Regions from separate parts of the Paenibacillus aurantius genome, predicted to be linked through region 2. Evidence: predicted binding sites of a transcription regulator. Region 2 holds the regulator's gene; each other region holds the start of a gene.
What was found. The regulator LexA, encoded in region 2, represses DNA repair genes until DNA is damaged. The targets are predictions, from matches to a motif close to CGAACATATGTTCG.

Region 1: MJA45_RS11895 (YolD-like family protein) is a predicted target of LexA. The motif match lies at 1,366-1,379, and genes of this name have one in related genera.
Region 3: uvrB (excinuclease ABC subunit UvrB) is a predicted target of LexA. The motif match lies at 1,459-1,472, and genes of this name have one in related genera.
Region 4: MJA45_RS18955 (YhjD family protein) is a predicted target of LexA. The motif match lies at 1,035-1,048, and genes of this name have one in related genera.

Annotation. Positions count from the first base shown of each region.
Region 1 covers NZ_CP130318.1:2,637,648-2,639,847, reverse strand. Annotated here, with positions in the region: gene MJA45_RS11900 (MGDG synthase family glycosyltransferase) at 1-899, shown strand, start outside; gene MJA45_RS11895 (YolD-like family protein) at 948-1,283, opposite strand; gene MJA45_RS11890 (stage VI sporulation protein F) at 1,502-1,789, opposite strand; gene recG (ATP-dependent DNA helicase RecG) at 2,051-2,200, opposite strand, start outside.
Region 2 covers NZ_CP130318.1:3,582,339-3,584,538, reverse strand. Annotated here, with positions in the region: gene glnA (type I glutamate--ammonia ligase) at 1-397, shown strand, start outside; gene lexA (transcriptional repressor LexA) at 526-1,143, opposite strand; gene MJA45_RS16025 (LysM peptidoglycan-binding domain-containing protein) at 1,516-1,671, shown strand; gene MJA45_RS16020 (DUF896 domain-containing protein) at 1,837-2,028, shown strand; gene MJA45_RS16015 (hypothetical protein) at 2,018-2,200, shown strand, end outside.
Region 3 covers NZ_CP130318.1:142,298-144,497, reverse strand. Annotated here, with positions in the region: gene uvrB (excinuclease ABC subunit UvrB) at 1-1,220, opposite strand, end outside; gene MJA45_RS00675 (flagellar motor protein) at 1,585-2,200, shown strand, end outside.
Region 4 covers NZ_CP130318.1:4,188,743-4,190,942, forward strand. Annotated here, with positions in the region: gene argS (arginine--tRNA ligase) at 1-682, opposite strand, end outside; tRNA gene MJA45_RS18950 (tRNA-Leu) at 757-844, opposite strand; gene MJA45_RS18955 (YhjD family protein) at 1,055-1,438, shown strand; gene MJA45_RS18960 (hypothetical protein) at 1,574-1,828, shown strand; gene MJA45_RS18965 (adenosylcobinamide amidohydrolase) at 1,868-2,200, opposite strand, start outside.

The DNA.
Region 1 (2,200 bases), 940 kb from region 2:
GGCTTCAGAAGATTCTACAGAATAGCCGTCCTGACTTTGTTATCAACACCTTCCCCATGCTCGCCATGCCCGTTCTCCGCACACGGGGGATCGTGATTCCTACCTATACGGTGATAACCGACTTCACCCTTCACAACCGGTGGATTCATCGGGATATCGACCGGTTCTACGTCGCTTCGGAAGAGCTGCGGCACGAATTGGTCGGCCGCGGACTGGAGACGGAGCAGGTCCGGGTCACCGGCATTCCGGTCAAAAAAGCGTTCCGCCAGCCGGCCTCGGTCGCCAGGCTGTGCCGCAAATACGGCCTGGACCCCCGCCGGCGTATCCTTCTCGTCATGGCCGGGTCCTACGGGGTCATGCGCGATCTGAAGGAGCTGTGCAGCGAAATTTCGGACGATTTCGCCATTCAGACCGTCATGGTATGCGGAAACAACCAGAAGCTCCAGGAAAGCATGGAGAGGGTCTTCCGGGACCATCCCCATGTGAAAGTGCTCGGGTTTGTCGAGGAGGTTCATGAGCTCATGGCCATCTCCTCCTGTCTCGTAACCAAGCCGGGCGGCATCACTCTCACCGAAGCCCTGTGCTGTCACCTGCCTACCCTGCTGTACCGGCCGGTACCGGGTCAGGAACGGGATAACGCCGAGTTCATGATGGCCAAAGGAGCGGCTCTCGTGGCGGACTATGCCGATCAACTGGTGCGTCAGCTCCGTTTCCTGCTTCACAACCCGTCCGCGCTCGATCGGATGCGCCGGGCCGCCGCCAAGCTGCGGAATCCCCGTTCGGCCGAAGATATCGTCTCGGACATGCTGCAGCATATCCAGGCTCCGGTTCAAGAGACCCTTTCGGCGGCCTCGGACCAGGCCGTCGAGAGCATGCCGCTATTTCATACCCATTCTTAACGGGCGGCGGCTTATGTATGGATTGGATACTGCGTCCCAAAGGAAAGCTTACTCCAGGACAATATCGAGAATATCACGGAGCGGGACTCGCCACTCCTCCTCCCCGGCTGTCACCCTTACCCTTCCCAGCAGGGGATCCACCCTCTCGATTCGCCCATGCAGGATGGAGGGGCTGATAGGATCATAAAGCGTGAGCTGCACCGCCTTCCCCCGGTTTACCGCTTCCGCCAGCAGGTCCGAGAGCTCCTGAATCCGCTGCTCGTCCAGAGCGGGCTTCGCTTTCTTCGGCAGATCCCCGCGGTGGCGGATGATCTGCTCCCTATGCTCGGGGAGCATCATGCGCGATGCCTCCCATATTCCATTTCCCTCCAGCTTTCTTCCCATGGAACCTCTCTCCTTTCATTTACTGTTCCCCTTTATCCTGTCCCTACAAACAAGTGTTCCTATTCGTACGCTTATTATACTACGAACATGCATTCCCCTTTCAAGAGGAAAGTGTTTGCTCCCGTTCCAGGTAACAGGAAAAAACCCGCTGAGCTTACAACCTCAACAGGTTAAAGAATCCCTCGCCCGACGGAAGGCGAAGTCCGATTTAGGCGGTCTTAGCGGAACATTCCCCACAGCTTAATGAGGTGAAAAGTGTTGGAAGGATCAATCTTCTGGGCGATCACGAACCGGATGATTCCGTCCGCCTGCTGGGCCGTCAGCTTTTCCCCCAAAGCAGCCGCGGTTTGGGAGAGCAGACGGCTGACCTTATTCGGATTTTGCAGGTCGGCCTTCGTCACTCCGTTCATCAGATTCTTAACCCGCTCCTTGTAGACGGGATTTTTAAGCTTAAGCTTGATTCGTTCCACGAGGTCGCGGTCGATTCCATAATTCAAGTAGCTCATTAGGCACCTCCCCAAACAGTCATTCTCTAGTCTATGAAGGGATCCGCCCAAATGTGACCCGAAACTCCTGCCGGGGACGGGAAAGAGGTCATCAAGCATACCGCTTGCAATCGGGAAAAGGCCGCGAGGAATTCCCCTGGTTTAATCCCAAGCCGCCCGCCTTGTGTTAAGTAACTGGAAGCTGGAACTGGGCTACAACATCAAAAAAAAAAAACGCCTCCGGGCAAGCCCGGCAGGCGCTATAGCTAAGAAAACGATAGGTTAATCCAGCAGGTCGCTGCTGAGAACCTGCTCCCGCTGCAAGTATTCCCGCAGGGGAAGGTATTCCGCAGCTGTCCAGAAATCGGTCCGGGCCACCAGTTCGACGGCGTCGTCCCGGGCCTCTTCGAGAATTTCGAAGTCGGCCGCCAT
Region 2 (2,200 bases):
GAGCAACCGCAGTCCGATGATCCGGATCCCGGCTTCCCGCGGGCTGAGCACCCGGGTGGAAGTGCGCAATCCGGACCCGGCCGCCAACCCTTATCTGGCTCTCGCCGTTATGTTGAAGGCCGGCTTGGACGGCATCGAGAACAAGATGTCTCTGCCGGCTCCGACCGACCGCAACATCTATGTCATGAGCGAAGAAGAGAGAGAAGAGCAAGGCATCCCAAGCCTGCCGGCCGATTTGAAAGAGGCCTTGAACGAGCTCATTCGCGACGAAGTGATCTGCGACGCTCTGGGCGAGCATGCTCTTTCCCATTTCTATGAGCTGAAAGAAATCGAGTGGGACATGTACCGCACCCAGGTTCATTCCTGGGAACGCGATCAGTATATCACCCTTTATTAATCTTGCTTGCAAACGACCCCTTGGCCTTCGGGCCAAGGGGTTTCGTGTTTTGCCGATAGGGGGCGGAGAGAGCGGTGCAGCCAAAAAAGACCTGCGCCGAGGAGGCACAGGTCTTGGTAGAGTTCCTACTATTGAATGTCGCGGAAGATTCCGATGACCTTCCCGAGAATCGTTACGTTCTGAAGTAGAATCGGCTCCATCGTCGGATTCTCCGGCTGGAGGCGGATATGATCGCGCTCTTTATAGAAGGTCTTGACTGTCGCTTCATCATCTTCCGTCATGGCGACGACAATTTCGCCGTTATTGGCATTCGGCTGCTGGCGGACGATGACATAGTCGCCGTTGTGAATGCCCGCATCGATCATACTTTCACCGATGACGGAAAGCATGAAGACGTTGTCATCCCCGACATAATGCATGGGGAGCGGGAAATAATCCTCGATATTCTCGGTTGCGGTAATGGGTACCCCTGCCGTAACTTTACCGATCAGAGGGACTCGGGCAACCGAGAAGGAGAACATGGCTTCGCTGTCCTCTCCTAAGAGCTCAATCGCCCTCGGCTTGGTAGGATCGCGGCGGATCAGACCCTTCTTCTCCAGACGTTCGAGGTGGCCGTGCACGGTAGAACTGGAGGCTAGTCCGACCGCTTCCCCGATTTCCCGGACGGAAGGCGGATAGCCTTTCTCACGCACTTCGGTTTTGATAAAATCCAGGATCGCCTGCTGGCGGCCGGAAATTTTGCTCACAGTCATCACTCCAATAGGAAATATTAAGGAAAGTATATCATAGAACCGGAGTTCGTACAAACATTAGTTCGAGTTTCGACAAATCCAGCTCTCCTCAAAAAGGGAAACAAATGTTCTAAAAATGGTTGACCTGAACACATGTTCGTGTTATTCTCGTAACAGAACAAATGTTTGGGGGAGATTTCGGTGAATTCCTTTACGAAGACGGTAAGCAGTAAGCGTTCTGGGACGGTAAGCCATAAGCGTTCGGGCAAGGCTATTCGTTATCTTGTTCTTACTTTGGCCGTAGCTCTTTCGTTCTCCTTCGGCCTATTCTTTAAAGCATACGCGGGGAGCAGCGACGATCTGCAATCCCTTCCCGCTTCTCATAAAATGACGGATGTAATTAAGGGGGATACGCTCTGGAGCATTGCCCAGGAGAACGCTCCTAAGGGAGAGAGCGTGCGTTCGTATATGCAGCAGATCAAGAAGCTTAATCATCTGGAAGGAACTACTCTTAGACCGGGACAAATTCTATACTTGCCCTAACCCGGTGCAATGGGTTGTCCTCCTAACGCGAATTTAGAGCACTTTATGGACTGGCTTTCCGTAGACACGGAAGGCCTTTTGACATTCTAGCCGTCCCTTGACAGGCCGGGGGGTTAATGGCAAAGTAAGAAAGAAACGAGCCGTACAGCAGGGAGGCGAAACCTAATGGGAATGGACGAAACCATTGCAAGAATTAACGAACTGGCGCGCAAAGCCAAAACCGTAGGTCTTACCGACGAGGAAGTGGAAGAACGAAACGAGCTTCGCAAAATTTATATAGAAGCTTTCAAATCCAGTCTGAAGGTTCAACTGGATTCCATTAAGTATGTAGAGGATGAGGAAGACAATGTCCCGTAAGTGGGAACGAATGGTAGAGAAGAACCGGAAGACCGCTAACAAGCGCAGGCTTAAGCAGGGACAGGAGCGAATTTCCTACTCGGGCACCGAAGAGGTGGAAGTGTTTCGCGGCAGAAGCTGGATTCTGCCCCTCGTTCTCATTCTGTTCGCCGCAGCTTATGCCCTCGCTTTC
Region 3 (2,200 bases), 2.9 Mb from region 2:
ATTTCATACGGGCCGGGCGTAGCCGACACGTAAATGGCCTGGCTCAGCTTCTGTTCGAATTCCTCGAACCGGAGCGGCCGGTTGTCCAGGGCCGAAGGAAGACGGAAGCCGTGCTCGACCAGCACTTCCTTCCGGGCGCGGTCGCCGTTGTACATTCCGCGGATCTGCGGCAGGCTCACATGGGACTCGTCGACGACGAACAGCATGTCGTCCGGGAAATAATCGAGCAGGGTGTAAGGGGTCGCCCCTCTCTCCCGGAACGTAAGCGGTCCCGAGTAATTCTCGATCCCCGAACAGAAGCCCATCTCGAGCATCATCTCGATGTCATACCGGGTTCTCTGCTCCAAGCGCTGGGCCTCCAGAAGCTTGTTCTGCTCCCTCAGCTCCGCGAGCCTTTCCTCAAGCTCCCTCTCGATGTTTACGATCGCCCGCTTCATGGTGCTCTCATGCGTAACGAAGTGGGACGCCGGGAAGATCGCGATATGGTCGCGCTCCCCGATGATCTCGCCCGTCAGCACGTCGATCTCGGTAATCCGTTCGATCTCGTCTCCGAACATCTCGATCCGCACCGCATGCTCGCTTCGCGACGCTGGGAAGATCTCCACCACGTCGCCCCGTACCCGGAATGTTCCCCGCACGAAGTTAAGGTCGTTCCGCTGGTACTGGATGTCCACGAGCCGGTGCAGAATGTCGTTGCGCGGCCGCTCCATCCCGACCCGGAGCGACAGGACCAGGTCCCGATACTCCATCGGGGAACCGAGGCCGTATATGCACGAGACGCTCGCGACAATAATGACGTCCCGCCGTTCGAACAGCGCGCTGGTGGCGGAGTGACGGAGCTTATCGATCTCATCGTTCACACTCGAATCCTTCTCGATAAACGTATCGGAGGACGGAATGTAGGCTTCCGGCTGGTAGTAATCGTAATAGCTGACGAAATACTCCACCGCATTATTCGGGAAGAACTCCTTGAACTCGCTGCACAATTGGGCGGCGAGCGTCTTGTTATGCGCGATGACCAGCGTCGGGCGGTTAAGCCGGGCAATGGTATGGGCAATGGTGAAGGTCTTCCCGGTTCCGGTAGCCCCAAGCAGGGTCTGGTGACGCTTGCCCTCCCGGATCCCCTTCTCCAGCTGATCGATAGCCGCCGGCTGATCGCCTTGGGGACTAAAGTCCGACACCAATTCAAATTTCTTCTGGCTTAATACGAGATCGCTCATTCTAACCTCCCAAAAGGGTAAGCCTGCACAACAAAGGCCGCCGGAGTCCGCATTACCTTTCATGCATAACGTCGTCCCGGCAAGCCTTCGATGCCCAAGCTATAATGATGGAATTCATCTAAACATTTATCGTACATCTTCCGATATAATAGTTGAAGTTGTGACACGGCTGCGGAGGAACGGCATTCCGCCTGCAGGGAGAATGCCTTCCGATCCGTCGAAAGAGTGGAACAAAATAAGAATACTTGTTCGTTTATTATACCGCTTTTCCGGCTTTCTTGCAAACCGTGGAAGGATACACCAGCGCGGAATGCGTCCCGCAGGATAAGAGGAACCATAACAGGCATTGGGAGTGGATACTGAAGTGGATATTACTACAATCTTAGGCATTATTCTCGGACTGGCCGCCTTGATCGGCGGATATGTTTGGGACGGAGGGCATGTCAGCGCTCTGTTCGTTCCAAGCGCCCTGCTTATCGTTCTCGGAGGTACCGCAGGTGCGGTCGTGGTCAGCTTCCCGCTGTCCAAGCTGAAGGAACTGCCGGCCGCGCTTACCATGGCTTTCAAGGAGCCGAAGCGGGATCCCCATATCATTATAGAAGAACTCGTGGACATGGCTACGGTTGCCCGGCGGGAGGGGGTTCTTGCTCTGGAGCAGCGTGCGCAGGAGCATGCCAACCCTTTCTTGAAGGAAGGCCTTATGATGGTCGTGGACGGCACCGATCCGGAGCTGACCCGGCAAATTCTTGAGCTGGAGATGGAGGCGCTGGAGCACAACCATGAGGCTCAAGCCAAAATTTTTGAAGCGGCCGGCGGTTATTCTCCTACGATGGGGATTATCGGGACCGTTATGGGCCTGATTCACGTGCTTGGCAACCTGTCGAACCCGGATACGCTCGGTCCTGCCATTGCCGTTGCTTTTACCGCCACCCTGTACGGGGTAGGCTTGGCGAACGTCGTTTTCCTGCCGTTAGGAAACA
Region 4 (2,200 bases), 610 kb from region 2:
AACGATGCGCTTCTTCGTCCCCTTTTTCCAGCCGGGTGAACCAGCCGCGTGCCTCGTCCTCCAGCTCGGGAGCGGAATCGGCCTCGTCATGGAATTTGACATACAGGCGGAGAAGCTCCTCGATGCCTTCCTCCTCGACCGCTTTCTCGCTGCCCCATTTCTGATAGGCGACGATGAGCTTGCCGAACTGGGTACCCCAGTCCCCCAGGTGGTTGATCCTTACCACGTCAAAGCCCCGGAAGCGGAGAATGTGGTAAAGGGCGTTCCCGATCATCGTGGAACGAAGATGGCCGATATGAAACGGCTTGGCAATGTTGGGAGACGAGAAATCGATGACGATCGTCTTCCCGCTGCCGTCCGAGGAAGAACCGTAAGAAGCCCCGGATTCCAAAACCTCCGAAATGATATTCTCCGCATAGCGCTTCTTGTCCAGATAAACGTTCAAATAGCCCGAAACGGATTCGACCCTCTCCACCGATTCGTGGGAGACTTTCTCCTTCAGGCTGTCCGCGATGGCTTGGGGGGACTGCCGCAAAGTCTTGCTAAGCTTGAAGCAGGGAAGCGAGAGGTCCCCCATCTCGGGGTTGGGAGGGTATTCGAGAAGGCCGAGTACGGCTTCTTCGTCCAAGCCCTGCAGGTGAGGGGCCAACGCTCCGGCTATCAGCTTTTTGTAGTCGATCATTACGGTCTTCCTTTCGGCTTATAGAGTCAGTATACAACAAAGCACCCCGGTTGGGGTGCTCTAGGTTTATGTAGTGGTGCGGTCGAGAGGACTCGAACCTCCACGGGGGGTTAGCCCACACGGACCTGAACCGTGCGCGTCTGCCAATTCCGCCACGACCGCTTAATGTCCTGAGTTCCATGCCGTTTAGCAAGCACTTCATCAGCGGACAAAAAATAATATACCACGTCCCCTACGGGAATGTCAAACGCCAAAAATAACTTTTTCGGTGGAAGGAATAATTTGGGGGCGGGAGTCATATCATTGCGCTTGCCAAATGTCAATAACTGTTATACAATGGGAATAGAACATACGAACGGAGGTTCGCATACCATGGCCATGAACGCGATTGATCTGCGCAAGCCGCCCCAGCCGACCGAATCCGAAGCCGCTCTCGTCCGCAAGTACGTCCTGCTGCCTGTTCTGCTCACCATGCTTCAGAGGGATATCGATGCCGTTACCCGTTCCGCTCTGAAGGTGAGCCTGCCTTATATCGTCATTATGCAGAGGATGATGGATACGGTCCGGGAAGATCTTTCGCGCGTCCGTTCGGGACTCGGGAAGGCCGGGATCCGGATCTACACCGAGGAAAAGAATGCCAAGGGTATCCAATGCAAGTATGTATGCCGCGGCTACCACGAATCCTTCACGATGTCGCGAGATTCGGTCAAGGCCGAAGTAAGCCTGCTTGCCGGCCAGTATGTGGATGCCCGTTAAACCGGCCAGCCGTTAACGATGGATGGATAGATGGATAGATTCCCGCCTCCCGGGCAACAATTGTTTCGAATCGGCCGGATTGAGTTACATGTTTAGTAAGCACGGCTACGAACTAACCCAGGAGGCGATCTTATTATGGTATACATCGAAAGCAGAGTCATCGACGAACGTCATTTCCTGAACCTCCTCAAGACGGACGATGGCCATGTCATCGGCAAGCTGATCCGCATCCATCCCACAGGGGAATCCGCAGAGGGAGTTCATCAAGCGACCGGAACCTACACCGAATATATCACCTCGGTGTGCAGCTCCTCCGGCGAAGCGGAAATGGAGGTTCATGCGATCCTCGTAAGAATCGGCGCCAAGCCGGGATCTTTCGACGAAGAGTAAGACAAGGAGACGACCCTGTTGTCGTCTCTTTTTTCTTTTTCAGCTGCGAAATCCGGAACCCGCTCTCTCTTCTATATAACGGAGGTAGTGCAGCGCGGAGGCCTTAGTCGCTTCATACACCGTTCGTCCGATTAGGTAGCCGAGCCTTGTGGCAGTTCCCGCGTAGGACAGTTTGCGGCCTCCCCCGGTGGCGGCGATGAGCACCGCATCGGTCGTCGTGCCGGTTGCCCCCTCGCCGCTCTCCAGGCGGATATTCAAGTCTTGAAGGACGGCCGCCTTGGCTTCCGTTGCGGTGATCACCGCATTGACCATGGCCGCCTCGGTCGGCTGGCCGTCCAGCAGCACGATGATGTTAATCGTCCCTGGGAATAA